2 regions of the Cupriavidus sp. P-10 genome follow, and region 1 is predicted to be linked to the other one. Evidence: riboswitches for the same ligand, from Rfam matches in the RefSeq annotation. Region 1 holds a riboswitch; the other holds the start of a gene.
What was found. A riboswitch is a leader RNA that binds a small molecule or an ion and turns the genes downstream of it on or off. The one in region 1 is predicted to bind glycine.
Positions count from the first base shown of each region.

Region 1 (7,691 bases):
AGCATCTTGCCGTCCGGCGTCGGCGCCAGCGCGATGCGGCAGCATTCGCAAGACTGGTCGGCGATCTTGTAGTCGCCCTGGAAGCTCTTGCCCTGGTCGGCCGAGACCGCGTAGTAGATCGCGGCGCCGGCATAGGGCTGCTTGCGCGCCTCGGCGGCGACCACGTCGCGCTTGTCGATCCAGCTGACGAAGACGCGGCCGGCCGGGTCCACCGCGACCGCGTCGAAGCGGTGCGCGATCTGGTCGCGGTTGGCATGCACCGTCACTGGCGCGGCAAACGTCTTGCCGCCGTCGGTGGAGCGCGCGAAGCGGATAAAGCCGGTCCACGGCTTGGGCAGCGGCTGGGTCCAGGTGATATAGATCTCGCCGTCGCGCCCCGCTGCTACCTTGGGCCGGCTGTCATGGTCGGCCGCGACCGGCTCGGGCACGCTGTTGACGTGCTGCGCCGGCCCGAAGCTGCGGCCCCGGTCGGTCGACGCGCGCACCGCCACGTGCTGGCCGTCCTTGTAGGCGATCCACAGGCGGCCATCGCGATCGAAGGCGGCGCCGGTGCCAAGTTCGCTCATTGCCTTCGGCGCCGGGCTTTGCGCACCGTGGCCGGCGTGGCCGCCATGAGACTGCGCCATCGCGGCGAACGCCATGCAGGCGATCACGCCGGCGGCAAGGAATCGGAAGCTGCGGTGCAGGCGCTGCATGGGCAGGGTCGGGGTCGGGCTGGTCACGGCACTCAGAAGGAAAGCTTGGCCTCGGCGTAGAACGTCCGGCCCGGGTACGGGTGGTAGACGAAATAACGCTGGTCGGTCAGGTTGTCGATGCCAAGCCCGAGACGCACGTTCTTGGCGGGCTTGTACGTCACCTTGACGTCGAAGGTCAGGAAACTGCTGGTGCCGCCGAAGGTGTCGGGATTGACGTCGCTGTTGTCGAGCGTATTGTACTGCCGCCCCGAATAGGTCATTGCCAGCGTGCCCGCCCATGCCGGCGTGAAGCGGTAAGTGCCGACCAGGTTCGCGCGCCACTGCGGGATGCGATAGAAATACTTGCCCACCGATGCCGGGTTGTTGGCGTTCTCCAGCGTCTTGGAGTGGTTGTACGCGCCGCTGGCCGACAGGTCGAAGCCACTGAACAGCACGTCGCGCCCGTCGTAGGCCAGTTCGATGCCGCGCGTGCGCACGCGATCCACGTTCTGGAAGCTGGTGACCGTGGGGAACACCGTGGTGTTGGTCTGGCTGACCAGCGCATCGCGGATGTCGTCCTCGTACACCGACACGCGGAAGTACGAACGGTCGACCGTGCGCTCGAAGGTCAGGTCCTTCGAGAACGAGCGTTCCGGCTTCAGGTTGGGATCGTTGTTGATCAGCGAGGTGCCGGTGATACGGCCCTGGAACAGCTCGGCGACGGTCGGGTAGCGGTAGGCCTGGCCGAGCGACAGCCGGCCCAGCCAGTCCTGGCCGATGGCTTTTTCCAGCGCCAGCTTGGGCGACCAGTTGGACTCGCTGCGCACCGGGTATGCGACATTCACGCCCGGCTGGCTGCGGCTGCCGTCATAGGCGCGCCAGTGTTCCCAGCGCACGCCCGGGATCAGCTTCCAGTCCTCGGCGAAGTACCACGCGTCCTGCGCATACAGCGCCTGCGTCTCGGTCTTGCCGGCAAAGGCGTTGTTGAAGGCGGAGATGGTGCCTGCCTGCCAGTCCGAGGTGTTGTAGGTGGTGTTGCTGAGCCGGTAGTTGTCGTAGTGGTAGCCGAAGGTGACCCAGTGGCCGCCCTTGAGCTGCTGCGGGCGGTAGTCGGCCTTCAGGTCGAGCGTGCGCCAGCCGGTGCCGTCGCCATAGGTCACCGTGCCCGGGCCATTGCCCGCAGTACTGGCGGTGCGGCTGATGTCCTTGCTGACGTCGAACAATGACGCCACGCCGGAGAAGTTCCACCCGGTCTCGTTGCGCGTGCGCAGCGACAGGCCATACAGCCAGCGCGCGTCTTCGCCGTTGCTCGGCGCAAACGCGTTGGCGGGGATCACGTAGCGGAAGCCGCCGATATTGACCGGGCCGCTCGACACCACGTTGCCGTTGGCATCGCGCAGGTAGCTGGCGGTGGTGCTGGAGCGGTCCTGCTGCCAGTAGGCGGCAGTAAACTGCGCCTGCAACGTATTGGTGATGTCGTAGCCGAGCTTGACCTTGAGCTGGTCCTGCACGGTATGCGTGACGCCCTCGCTGTTGACGCCCATCACGGTGCGATCGGCGCCGGTCTGGTCCTGGTCGAAATAGGCGCCGGTGACCGGCTTGTCGGCCGAGCTGGCGCGCACGTTCGAACGCGCCGCGGTATAGAAGCTCAGCGGCTGGCTCTTGCTGTCCTGCCGATCGACGCTGACCAGCCACGAAAACGGTCCGACGCGGTCGCCTACGTAGGCGTTGGCGTGCACGCCGTTGAAATTGTCGTGCGTGCCATACAGGTTGAAGCGCTGCGTGAACAGCTGCACGCTGGCATCGCCTTCGAACTTCTCCGGCGTGCGCGTGCTGATCAGCACGGTCGCGCCCAGCGAGTTGCCGGGGTACAGCGCCGAATACGGGCCATACAGCACGTCTACGCGCTCGATCTCGGCGGCATTGACCAGCGACCAGCGCGGCGGGAAGGTGAAATCGGAGCCCAGCAGGTTGGACAGCAGCAGGCCGTCGGCATAGACCAGCCCGCGCGCCGACTGGCGCGAGCTGGTGCTGCGCACCGAGATGATCGAATTCATATCGCCGATGAAGCGCTTGCGCACGGCGAGGTTGGGCGCGTACTTGAGCGCGTCTTCGGTGTTGACGACGTTGAAGTCCGCCATGCGCGCGGCGCTGATGCCGTAGGCGGGCGATGGCGTATTGGGCGGCGTGGCGGGCGTTTCGCCGCGCTCGGTCCTGGCCGAGACCACGACTTCCTGCAACGGTTGCGGCGCGCTGACGGGTCCATCCGCCTGCGCGCCGGCGATGCCGGGGCCCATCAGCGCGGCCGAAGCGGCCAGCGCAATCCGATTTCTTGTCACTGAAATACCTTTTCTGTTCTTCTGGCTCGCCCGACCGGTGCGCCGTATCCGGCTCGTGGTACGGCGCACTTCCTCCGCGTAGCGAGTGCTGACATTCTAGGTGGCGGGATGGATTGCCGCAGTGCGACATAGCGCCGCGCCAGAACGGAAGTGACTCGACCGCCCATGCGGGGGCATCAAGTTCTATACGCGTTTACCCGCATACCCACATGCGGCCTTTGTCTCTAGATTTGCCCGGATTGGCGTTCGCGCCAACGTGATGCTGGGAGAGACTGATCCGGCGGCAGCCGCCGCGGACAGCGCCGAAGGAGCAACCGCCCCGGAAACTCTCAGGCAAAAGGACCGGTATCACGCGTCACAGCACTCTGAAGAATGCCGCCATCGTCAGCCGGCATACCGAAGGAGCAAGCGGCCCTCGCCACCGGTACTACCGGCACCCCGGTGACTGTCGTGAATCTCTCAGGTCAGGAACAGAGGGGGCGTCCGCTACGCATGTCGCGTACGGGCTCCAATCCCGACGTTTCTGGACTGCCAGATCATGAAGACAATCGCCGTCATCGGCGGTGGCATCACCGGTGTCACCACGGCCTACGCGCTCGCCCGGCGCGGATTCTCCGTCACCCTGTTCGAGCGGCACCGCTACGCCGCGATGGAAACCTCGTTCGCCAACGGCGGACAGCTGTCCGCCTCCAACGCCGAGGTCTGGACGCACTGGTCCACCATCATCAAGGGCCTGAAGTGGATGCTGCGCAGCGATGCGCCGCTGCTGGTGAACCCGCGCCCGAACTGGCACAAGCTGAGCTGGTTCGCCGGGTTCATTGCCTCGATCCCGCACTACCGACGCAACACCATCGAGACCGCGCGCCTGGCCATCGCGGCGCGCGAGCACCTGTTCGCGTGGGCGGCGCAGGAAGGCATCGACTTTGACCACAAGCGCGAAGGCATCCTGCATATCTACCGCGACAAGGCCGGTTTCGAGCATGCGGGCCGCGTCTCGGCGCTGCTGGCACAGGGCGGGCTGGAGCGCCGGGCGGTGACGCCGGCGGAAATGCGCGCGATCGAGCCGACGCTGGCCGGCACGTACTACGGCGGTTATTTCACCGAAAGCGATTCGACCGGCGATATCCACAAGTTCACCAGCGGCCTGGCCGCCGCCATCGAACGCATGGGCGTGCGCTGCCGCTACGGCGAGGACGTGCGCAATGTCACCACCGATGGCCGCAGCGCCCGCGTCACGGTTCAGGAAGGCGCGGAAAGCACCACCTCGACCTTCGATGGCGCGGTGATCTGCGCCGGTACCGTGAGCCGCGCGCTGGCCGCCGGGCTGGGCGACCGCGTCAACATCTATCCGGTCAAGGGCTATTCCATCACCGTCAACCTGGACGACGCCGCCAGCCGCGCCGCGGCGCCAACCGTCAGCCTGCTCGACGACGAGACCAAGCTGGTCACCAGCCGCCTCGGCGACGACCGCTTCCGCGTGGCCGGCACCGCTGAGTTCAACGGCTTCAACCGCGACATCCGCGCCGACCGCATCCGGCCGCTGGTGGAATGGGTGCAGCAGTGCTTCCCGGGCGTCAGCACGCGCAGCGTGGTGCCATGGGCGGGGCTGCGGCCGATGCTGCCCGACATGCTGCCGCGCGTGGGCCGCGGGCGGGCGCGCTGCATCTTCTACAACACCGGGCACGGGCACCTTGGCTGGACGTTGTCAGCGGTGACGGCGGATATGGTGGCCGGGGTGGTGGCGCAGGCGCTGCTTGAGCCGAAGATGCCGGGCGTGGGTTCGCTGGCAATTGCCAAGGCTTGAGATCGCGTGTTAAGCGCGTCGCTATTGCCAGCGCCGGCCCTCTCCCCCAGCCCCTCTCCCGCGAGCGGGAGAGGGGCCGGGAGAGGGAGAAAACCATCGCGGGCGAAGGCGTTCGAGCTTGCTACTACCCTCCGCATACGCTCCCCTCGCCTGCGGGAGAGGGGTGGGGGAGAGGGCGTAAGCCTTCACGGAGTGAAGCGCCACCGCCCGCCGTGAACTACTCAGGCCGGCGCAAACACCGGCACTGGCGCGCCGTCCACGCTGGGCGCGAACTTGACCTTCACCTTCTGCCCGATGCGGACCTCATCGAGATCGCAATCGACGATATGGGTCATCATGGTCACGCCCTCGTCGAGCTTCACATAGGCAATGCAGAACGGCTGCGGGCCAGCCTTGCGCGTGACGCTGTACGAGTAGATGGTGCCACGGCCGCTGGCGGTCTTCCAGACCGTATCGCCCATGCAGAACGGGCACAGCGTGCGCGGATACCAGTGCGTCTTGCCGCACGACTGGCAGTGCTTGACCAGCAGGCGGCCTTCGCGCGCGGCCTGCCAGAACTCGACGTTGTCGGGCTGTTCGTCCGGGGCCTTGTAGGCCATGGGAGTGTGTGGGGTCGTCATGTCAGTTGCTCCGGCGATCGTTCATTATTCGCGCTCGAGGATCAGGGTGGCGCTGCCGTGGCGCGAGCCCAGGTAGCCGCCGGTGCCTTGCGCCAGCGCCAGGTCGCAGTTCTTCACCTGCACCGCCGGATGCGCTTCGCCGCGCAACTGGCGCACCGCCTCGATCACCTTGGTGATGCCGCCGCGGTTGGCCGGGTGGTTGTTGCACAGGCCGCCGCCATCGGTATTGAACGGCAGCTTGCCGACGCCCGAGATCAGGTTGCCGTCGGCCACGAACTTGCCGCCCTCGCCCTTCTTGCAGAAGCCCAGGTCTTCCAGCTGCATCAGCACGGTGATGGTGAAGCTGTCGTAGATCGAGGCGTACTTGATGTCGGCCGGGGTCACGCCGGCTTCCGCGAATGCGGCCGCGCCGGAGAACTTCGCACCCGACCAGCTCAGGTCGACCTCGCCGCCCAGCTGGCCCTTGACGTATTCGCCGGCGCCGACGATCTTCACCTTCGGACGCTTGAGCGTCGCCGCGATCTCGGGCCGCGCCACGATCAGCGCGCCGCCGCCGTCCGACACCACGCAGCAGTCGAGCTTGTGCAGCGGGTCGGCGATCATCGGCGAGTTCAGCACGTCCTCCACCGTCACGACATCGCGCAGCATCGCATGCGGGTTGTACTGCGCGTGGTGCGACGCCGCCACCTTGACCCATGCCAGTTGCTCGGGCGTGGTGCCGTACTCGTACATATGGCGCATCGCGACCATCGCGTACAAGTTGACGGTGACGGGATTGAACGGCGCCTCGAACGGCGCGTCCGGCAGGTTGGCGCCCCAGTTGCGCGCCTGCGTGCCGGTCGAGCCTTCCGAGCGCGGCCGGCCGGCCAGCGTGATCAGCGCCACATTGCATTTGCCGGCTGCAATGGCCTGCGCCGCGTGCGAGACATGCACCAGGTAAGCAGAACCACCGGTGTCGGTGGAATCCACATGGCGCACCTTCAGGCCGAGGTAGTCGATCATGTTGGTGGCGCCCAGCCCCGGCGCATCGCCGGCGCAGAAATAGCCGTCCACGTCCGACAGCGACAGGCCGGCATCGGCCAGCGCGCCGCGCGCGGATTCCGCGTGCAGCTGCGCCACCGACTTGTCCGGCGCCTTGCGGGTCGGGTGCTCGTAGGCCCCGACGATATATGCCTTGCCTTTGATGCTCATGGGAGTCTCGTCTTGCTTGGGATTGATATTGGGTAAATTCAGAAGCGCATCTGCACCAGCCAGATCGCCACCATGGCCGGCCGCTCGCTGCCTTCGACCTGCATCTCTACTTTCCAGTGACAGCGCACTTCGCCGGGGCGGACATCGTCGAGCTGCTGCAGCGTGAACGCGCCGCGCACGCGCGCGCCGGCCGGCACCGGGCCGGTGAAGCGCAGCCGGTCGAAGCCATAGTTCAGCGCCAGCTTGCGGCCCGGGAAGGCAAAGCACTGCCCGAACGCCGCCGACACCATCGACAGGATCAGGAAGGCGTGCGCAACCGTGCAGCCGTACGGCGAATCCGCCGCGGCGCGCTCGGGGTCCACGTAGATCCACTGCCGGTCATGGGTCAGCTCGGCAAAGGTATCGATGGCGCCCTGCCCGATGGGGAAATACTCGCTCACCACGGCCGGCGCGGCGCAAAGCGCACGCAGGTCGTCGAGCGATGCAATGCTGTGCATGAGGCTCCTGTCGGTCCGGGTCTCGCTGGATGCGATCGGCGCGATCGACCCAAGCGGGCGGCTGTCTCCGTTTCGTTCTTGCTGCCGAATCTTGCTGCCGATCTTGCTGCCATAGCGCGGCTTGCGATTGAGTGTAGCGACGCCGCCGAAGCAGCGTCCAATATCGTTTCCCGCGCGATCGATAAGCAGCGTTTATCGACCCCCCCGGCGCGCGCGGTTGCCCGGCGGGCGCGGGGCGCACTAAGATGTGGCTCCCGCACCCCCGCTGACCCCATGGAACTGCGCCGCATCCGGCACTTCGTCGTGCTGGCCGAGACCCTTAATTTCCGCCGCGCGGCAGAACGCCTGCATATCGCCCAGCCCGCGCTGACAGTCTCGATCCAGAAGCTCGAGTCGGAACTCGACGCCACCCTGTTCGTGCGCGAGCCGCGCGGCGTCACGCTGACCGAGACCGGCCGCGCCGCGCTGGCCGAGGCCCGGCGCATCCTGTTCCATGCCGGCCAGTTCAGCGAACTGGTGCAGTCGGCCAGCAGTGGCATGGCCGGCACCTTGCGCGTCGGCTTTGT
Region 1 covers NZ_AP025171.1:316,350-324,040, reverse strand. Annotated here, with positions in the region: gene CTP10_RS18625 (sialidase family protein) at 1-722, opposite strand, end outside; gene CTP10_RS18620 (TonB-dependent receptor) at 728-3,013, opposite strand; glycine riboswitch at 3,267-3,368, shown strand; glycine riboswitch at 3,369-3,497, shown strand; gene CTP10_RS18615 (D-amino acid dehydrogenase) at 3,552-4,817, shown strand; gene CTP10_RS18610 (Zn-ribbon domain-containing OB-fold protein) at 5,039-5,437, opposite strand; gene CTP10_RS18605 (thiolase domain-containing protein) at 5,462-6,628, opposite strand; gene CTP10_RS18600 (MaoC family dehydratase) at 6,667-7,125, opposite strand; gene CTP10_RS18595 (LysR family transcriptional regulator) at 7,399-7,691, shown strand, end outside.

Region 2 (7,691 bases), on a different replicon from region 1:
GCGTTCGATACGCAGGCTCATGCGCGTCAGCGGCGTGCGCAGGTCGTGCGAGACCGCGGCGAGGAAGCGCGATTGCTGGGCGAGTTGGGTGCGGATGCGCTGCTGCATGAGGTTCAGCGCCTGTGCGGCCGCCCGGGCTTCGGCGGGGCCGCCGGTCTCGTCCAGCGGCGGCGCGTGTACGTCCTGCGCCAGCCGCCCCGCGCCGCTGGCCAGCTGCTGCACCGGCCGCGCCAGCAGCCGTGCGCCGACCCATGCCGCCGCCACCATTGCCGCCACCTGGATCACCATGCCGAGGTGCGGCGGCCACGGCCAGCGCGGCGGCGGGCGATGCTGCGGAGCGCCCTGCCCTGCGGGTCGGCCTGGCGCGCCCTCGGGCGGTGGCCCCCGGTGCCAGGCTTCAGGCGGCGGCGGACCATCCGGCCCCCTCGGACCGTCACGCAGCGCGCGTTCCATGCCGGGCCGCGGAAACAGGTTTTCGATGACCGTCATGCCAAGCAGGTGGACGGCCAGCATGATCGTGGCCATCACCACGAACAGCCGCAGGAACATCGAGTCGTAGCGCGCCAGGCGCCCGTTGCCGGGCATCGGGCTCATCCTTCCAGCGTGGCGGTGAAGACGTAGCCTTCGCCGCGCACGGTGCGGATCAACGCGGGGTCGCGCGGGTCGTCGCGCAGTTTCTGGCGCAGCCGCGAGACCAGCAGGTCGATGCTGCGGTCGAACACGTCGAGCCCGCGCCCGCGCGCCTGGTTGATCAGCAGCTCGCGGTCAAGCACGCGGTTGGGCTGCTCGACAAAGGCCAGCAGCAGGCGGAATTCCGCATTGGACAGCGGCACCACCACCTCGTCGCGGTCGACCAGCTGACGCAGCGTGGTGTTCAGGCGCCAGTCGCCGAAGCGCAACTCATGGCCCGAAGGCGGCGCCGCGCGGCGGCCATTGGCGCCCGGGCCGCCCGGGCCGGCATGGGCGCGGCTGCGGCGCAGCACGGTGTGGATGCGCGCCACCAGCTCGCGCATCTCGAACGGCTTGGTGACGTAGTCGTCGGCGCCGACCTCCAGCCCGACCACGCGGTCTGCCAGCTCGGCGCGCGCGGTCAGCATGATCACGGCGACGTTGGTCTGCGCGCGCAGTTCGCGGCACAGCGCCAGGCCATTCTCGCCGGGCAGCGACAGGTCGAGGATGACGAGGTCATAGGCCGTGGCCGCCATCGCCTGGCGCATCGCGGTGCCGTCCTCGACCCCGTCCGCATGCATGCCGAAGGTGGACAGGTACTCGGCCAGCATGGCGCGGATCTGGGGATCGTCGTCGACGATCAGCAGGCGGATGGGAAGCGGCGGGGTGAATTCCATAAGCGAAGATAACGGCATCTGACGGGCGGTCGGACGATCGGACGATCGGGGCGACGTCGTGGCCGATGCCGGGGGCGTGCGGTGCCCCACTGTACCAGCGGAGGGTGGCGTCACTATGCCGGCTTTGTATCAGGCCTGATACGCAGCGTTGCCGGCAGGCCTGCCATGTACGCCATTGCAATACGGCGCAGACCAAGTGCTCAAGCATTGTGGCGCGGCCTTCCCTAGCATGGACCGGCATCGATATCACTACAGGAGAATTCCATGCACGTCCTCACCTCCCCGCTGCGCACCAGCCTGTCCGTCCTGGCGCTGTGCGGCGCCGCCCTGGTGGCCACGCCGGCCAGCGCCCTGCAAGCCGGCCCGGGGCGGCATGGCGCCATGCCGCCGCCCGCCCCTGTCCCGGCAACGCCCGAGCCGCTTGGCCTGAACCCGGCGCAGGCACGGCTATGGCAAGCCGCGCGGAGCGCAGCGGTGGAGGCGGAAGCGCATGCGCTGGAGCTGCGCGCCCGCTTCCTGCGCGAGACCGCCGACGCCGCGCCGGACGGCCCGCTGCGGCCGCGCGCCGAAGCCATGGACCGCCTGCACCACGCGCTCGAACAGGACCGCCGCGCAGTGCGCGAACGCTGGCTGGCGCTCGACGACAGCCTCGATTCCGGCCAGCGCCAGCGCCTGCGCGGCGCGCCCGATGCCGCGCGCTGGCTCGGCCTGCCGCCGGGACCGATGATGGCGCCGCCGCCGGGCGCACCGCAGGCGCCGGGGCACTGAGCGCCGCGCCAAAAAAATTGCCCCCGCACGCTTGCGCGGCAGGGGCCAATTACAGGGAAAAACCAGACGTGATGTCTGGAGCGGCAAGACCCGGGCAGGCCCTGCCGCCGCACAGCCGCACTACCGTACAGAGTGCAGGCGGCACAACCGTCATGCTAGGGACCGCGGCGCGCGCGGTCTTGTCGGCCTGGTAGGGTTTTGTATCGGGACTGTACGCGTACGATCGCCCGGCTCAGTCCGCGGCCGTCTTGCCGGGGCCGCCGAGCAGCGCCTTGAGCGCGCCGAGCCGGTCCTTGGGACTCATCGCCGGGGTTTCGTCCTTGGGTGCCGGCGCTTCCTCCAGCTTCATCTCGCCGATAAAGCGCGACGGCTGGCAGGAGTAGGTATCGCGCGCACGCTTGCGCTTCTTGCACCAGGTGATCTGCAGGCTGCGCTGCGCGCGCGTGATGCCAACATACATCAGCCGCCGCTCTTCCTCGATCTTCTCGTCGGTCATGTCGTCGTCTTCGCGGCAGTGGGGCAGGATGCCCTCTTCCACGCCGACCAGGAACACGTGCGGATATTCCAGCCCCTTGGAGGCGTGCAGCGTCGACAGCCGCACCGCATCGGGATCTTCCTCGCGACCTTCGAGCATGCTCATCAGCGCCACGGTCTGTGTCAGTTCGAGCAGGTTCTTGCCTTCGCTGCCGAAGCCATCGGCGTTGTCGAAGCCCGTCGCTTCCTCGCCGTCGGCCGCTTCGGGCTTGGTGCCCTTGCGCTTGAGCCACTCCAGGAATTCAAGGGTATTGGTCCAGCGCGACTGTGCCTGCCGTTCGTCGAAGCTGTCGTACAGGTAGGCCTCGTAGTGGATGCCGGCCATCATGTCGTCGAGCACTTCGGTGGCCGGGTCCTTGGCCGCGCGGTCGGCCAGCCGCACCATCGATTCGCAGAACACCCGCAGCGGCTCCAGCTGGCGCGGCTGCAGCTTGCCTTCGATGCCGCCCATCATCGCCGCTTCGAACAGCGAGACCTTGGCCTGCCCGGCGAACGTGCCCAGCACTTCCAGCGTGGTGTTGCCAACGCCGCGGCGCGGCGTGGTGATCGCGCGGATGAAGGCGGGATCGTCGTCGGGGTTGGCGATCAGGCGCAGGTAGGCGCAGATGTCCTTGATCTCGGCCTTGTCGAAGAAGCTCTGGCCGCCCGACAGCACATAGGGGATGCGCTCGCGGCGCAGGATCTGCTCGAACAACCTCGCCTGGTGGTTGCCGCGGTACAGGATGGCGTAGTCGCGGAACTGCGCGCGGCGCTCGAACTTGTGCGCGGACAGGCGGAACACCACCGACTCGGCCTCGTGCTCCTCGTCGTTCATCGGGTGGATGGCAATGGGGTCGCCCATGCCGTGCTCGCTCCACAGCTTCTTGTCGAACAGCTTGGGATTGTTGGCGATGACCGCGTTTGCCGCCTCGAGGATGCGCACCGTGGAGCGATAGTTCTGCTCCAGCTTGATGACCTTGAGGTTGGGGAAATCTGTCTGCAGCCCGCGCAGGTTATCCAGCGTGGCGCCGCGCCAGCCGTAGATGGCCTGGTCGTCGTCGCCCACCGCGGTAAAGGCCGGCGCGCGCAGGTGCGAGCCGCCCGCCAGCAGCTTGAGCAACTGGTACTGGCAGGCGTTGGTGTCCTGGTATTCGTCGACCAGGAAGTAGCGCAGCCGGTTCTGCCACTTGAGCTGTACCGCTTCATTGCGCGCGAACAGTTCCGCGGGCAGGCGGATCAGGTCGTCGAAGTCGACCGCCTGGTAGGCATGCAGCGTGGCGACGTAGTTGCGGTAGACCAGCGCGGCCTGGTGCTCGTCGGCATTGGCGGCCTGCGCGATGGCGGCCTCCGGATCGATCATGCCGTTTTTCCACAGCGATATCGTGCTCTGCACGCCGCGAATCAGCTTCTTGTCGGTGGTGCCGAGCTGCTCCTGGATCAGGCCGAAGCAGTCGTCCGAATCCATGATCGAGAACTGCGGCTTCAGGCCGACGTGCTCCGCCTCCATGCGCAGGATCTGCACGCCCAGCGAGTGGAAGGTACAGACCGTCAGCTGCTTGAGCGGGATGCGCTTGCCTTCGCGCGTGGTCTTGCCTTCCATCAGCTTGCCGATGCGCTCCTGCATCTCCTTGGCGGCCTTGTTGGTGAAGGTGACGGCGGCGATATGGCGCGGCTCGAAGCCTTTGTCCTCGATCAGGTGCGCGATCTTCTGCGTGATGACGCGGGTCTTGCCGGAGCCCGCCCCGGCCAGCACCAGGCAGGGGCCGTCCAGGTAGCGGACGGCTTCGGATTGGGCGGAATTCAGGCCGTGGCTCATGTGAAAGGCGCTCGGGAAATGAAGCGGAATGGGGCGAATGAATGGGGCGAAGGAATGGGGCGTACGAGGCGCGCGCCATGGGCAGCACACGTGCCCGGCGGCAAAGCTCTCGATGCTAACACGCTGGGCCTGGCCGGTCAGTCAGCGCCTGCCGCATCGTCGGCCCTCGTTGTGTCACTGGCGTAACACTTCGTAAAGGCCGGAGCCAATGAACGTGCACCAGGCTCTAACTGTTATGTCCAGGCGTGTCCCGGACATGCAATATCCATCACTCGGAGCCAACAATGAAAACCCTGCAGACATTGACCAAAGTGACCCTGATCGGCGCGATGGTCGCGGCATTCGCCGGTTGCGCGGACATGACCCCGAAGCAACGCAACACCGCCATCGGCGCGGGTGCGGGCGCCGTGGGCGGCGCCGTCCTGACCGAGGGCAGCGCACTGGGTACGCTGGGCGGCGCGGCCGTGGGCGGCGTGATCGGTAATGTCGTGACCGACGACAAGAAAAAGTAAGCCTCTCGCCAGACCCGGCTTCACGCCCCTGGCGGCGGGGCGCAGGAACGGGTACAGCCGCCGGGCGGCCGTCCGGCTTGGTTTGACAAAGGCCGGGGCCTCCCGTACATTGCGCGCATCCGACCGGGAGAGCGCGCAGAACTGCGCCGCCGAAGGGGTATCACCCGAAAACTCTCAGGCACCACGGACCGTTCGGATCGGCATGCAACATGCACACGATGCATGCCGCACTCTGGAGAGCGGCACCCGCCATTCGTGGCGAGCGTGCCCACCGAAGGGGCGCGCGAGGATGGGGTTCAACGAATCCGCCTCGTAATCTCTCAGGTATCGAGGACAGAGGGGTCATCCGCCGCAGCGGATTGCTTGCCTATTGGCATGGCGATCGTTGCGGCGGATGACCCTTTTTTGTTTTCGCAACCCGACATTGCCCCCGAGGATTCCATGACGCTCCAGGCCACGCCCCTCAACGCCATCCACCGCGCCCTCGGCGCCCGCATGGTCGACTTCGGCGGCTGGGACATGCCGGTCAACTACGGCTCCCAGATCGAAGAGCACAACGCCGTGCGCACCGACGCCGGCATGTTCGACGTGTCGCATATGTGCGTGGTCGATCTCAACGGCCCCAATACCCGCACCTTCCTGCGCGGCCTGCTGGCCAACAACGTCGACAAGCTGCAGACGCCCGGCAAGGCGCTGTACTCGTGCATGCTGGACGAGAAAGGCGGTGTCATCGATGACCTGATCGTCTATTTCTTTGCCGAGGACCGTTTCCGCCTGGTGGTCAACGCCGGCACCGCGGTCGGCGATATCGACTGGATCCGCGCGCGCAATGACGCCACCGGCAGCGGCGTGACCATCACCCCGCGTCGTGAAGACGTCGCGCCCGCGGGCGTGCAGCCGCTGGCGATCGTCGCAGTCCAGGGCCCTGACGCCCGCGCCAAGGTGTGGAGCACGTTCCCGTCGACCCAACCTTCCGATGCGCTCAAGCCCTTCAACGCTGTCGTGGTCCAGGATCCCGCCCTGGGCGAGGTCATGGTCGCGCGCACCGGCTACACCGGCGAAGACGGTTTCGAGCTGGTGGTGCCGGCCGCAAGCGTCGCCGGCCTGTGGGAAAAGCTGAATGCCGCGGGCGTGCGCCCGGCCGGCCTGGGCGCGCGCGACACGCTACGCCTGGAAGCCGGCATGAACCTGTACGGCCAGGACATGGACATCAGCACCTCGCCGCTGGACGCCGGCCTGGCCTGGACTGTGGACCTGCAGAGCGAACGCGACTTCACCGGCAAGGGGGCGCTGGCCGCCGCCGGTTCTCGCCAGCAGTTCCTTGGCCTCATCCTGCGTGATAAAGGCGGCGTGCTGCGCGCCCACCAGAAGGTCATCACCCCCGCCGGTGACGGCGAAATCACCAGCGGCACCTTCAGCCCCTCACTGTCGCAATCGATCGCGTTCGCACGCCTGCCGCAAGGCGTGAATGTCGGCGACACGGTGCAGGTGGAGATCCGCGACCGCAAACTCAACGCGACTGTGGTTAAACTGCCGTTTGTGCGTAATGGCAAGGCACTCGTGAGCTAAGGGAAACACCCGCTCACCCAACGGTCGCCCTCGCCTGCCGGCAGCGTTGCCGGGCAGGCATCACCCAACAAGAAACAGATCTGAATCCGGAGAACCTTCATGAATTTCCCCGCCGACCTCAAATACACCGAATCGCATGAGTGGGTGCGCGTCGAAGCCGACGGCACGCTCACCATCGGCATCACCGACCACGCACAGGACGCATTGGGCGACATCGTCTTCCTGGAACTGCCCGAAGTGGGCAAGTCGGTCGGTGCCGGCGACGCGCTGGCAGTGGTCGAATCGGTGAAGGCCGCTTCCGACATCTATGCCCCGGTGGCCGGCGAAGTGATCGCCGTGAACGAGGCCGCCACGGCCGCGCCGGAAAGCGTCAACGCCAACGCCTTCGACGCCTGGCTGTTCAAGCTCAAGCCGGCCAACAGCGACGACGTCAACGGCCTGATGTCGGCCGACGCGTACAAGGCCAGCGTCGGCGCCTGATCGACACACAGCATTTGCAGCGCCGCGGCACGGCTGACCACCTGCCGCAGCGCTCCCCACGAGGTTCTTGCCAATGAACGCCCCGCTTCCCATGAACGCCGCCCAAGGTAACCGGCCCACGCTGGCCGAACTGGAGGCGCGCGACGCCTTCGCCGCCCGCCATATCGGCCCCGATACCGCCGAACAGCAGCACATGCTGAAGGTGCTCGGCTACGACAGCCGCGCCGCGCTGATCGACGCCGTGATCCCCGCCGCCATCCGCCGCCGCGACGGCATGCCGATGGGCGAGTTCACCGAGCCGCTGAACGAAGAAGCCGCGCTGGCCAGGCTGCGCGGCCTGGCGCGCAAGAACCGCGTGCTGAAGAGCTTTATCGGGCAGGGCTACTACAACACCGTCACGCCCGCGGTCGTGCTGCGCAATATCTTCGAGAACCCGGCCTGGTATACCGCCTACACGCCCTACCAGCCGGAAATCTCGCAGGGCCGCCTGGAAGCCATGCTGAACTTCCAGCAGATGGTCACCGACCTGACGGGCCTGGATATCGCCAACGCGTCGATGCTGGACGAAGGCACCGCCGCCGCGGAAGCGATGACGCTGCTGCAGCGCGTGAACAAGCACGACTCCAACACCTTCTTTGTCGCCGACGACGTCCTGCCGCAGACGCTGGAAGTGGTACGCACGCGCGC
Region 2 covers NZ_AP025170.1:3,557,382-3,565,072, forward strand. Annotated here, with positions in the region: gene CTP10_RS16470 (sensor histidine kinase) at 1-585, opposite strand, end outside; gene CTP10_RS16475 (response regulator) at 591-1,346, opposite strand; gene CTP10_RS16480 (hypothetical protein) at 1,611-2,114, shown strand; gene CTP10_RS16485 (UvrD-helicase domain-containing protein) at 2,347-4,443, opposite strand; gene CTP10_RS16490 (glycine zipper 2TM domain-containing protein) at 4,728-4,955, shown strand; glycine riboswitch at 5,070-5,156, shown strand; glycine riboswitch at 5,178-5,302, shown strand; gene gcvT (glycine cleavage system aminomethyltransferase GcvT) at 5,397-6,524, shown strand; gene gcvH (glycine cleavage system protein GcvH) at 6,624-7,004, shown strand; gene gcvP (aminomethyl-transferring glycine dehydrogenase) at 7,078-7,691, shown strand, end outside.
Region 2: linked by a shared signal. The riboswitch ahead of gcvT (glycine cleavage system aminomethyltransferase GcvT) and the one ahead of CTP10_RS18615 (D-amino acid dehydrogenase) in region 1 are both predicted to bind glycine.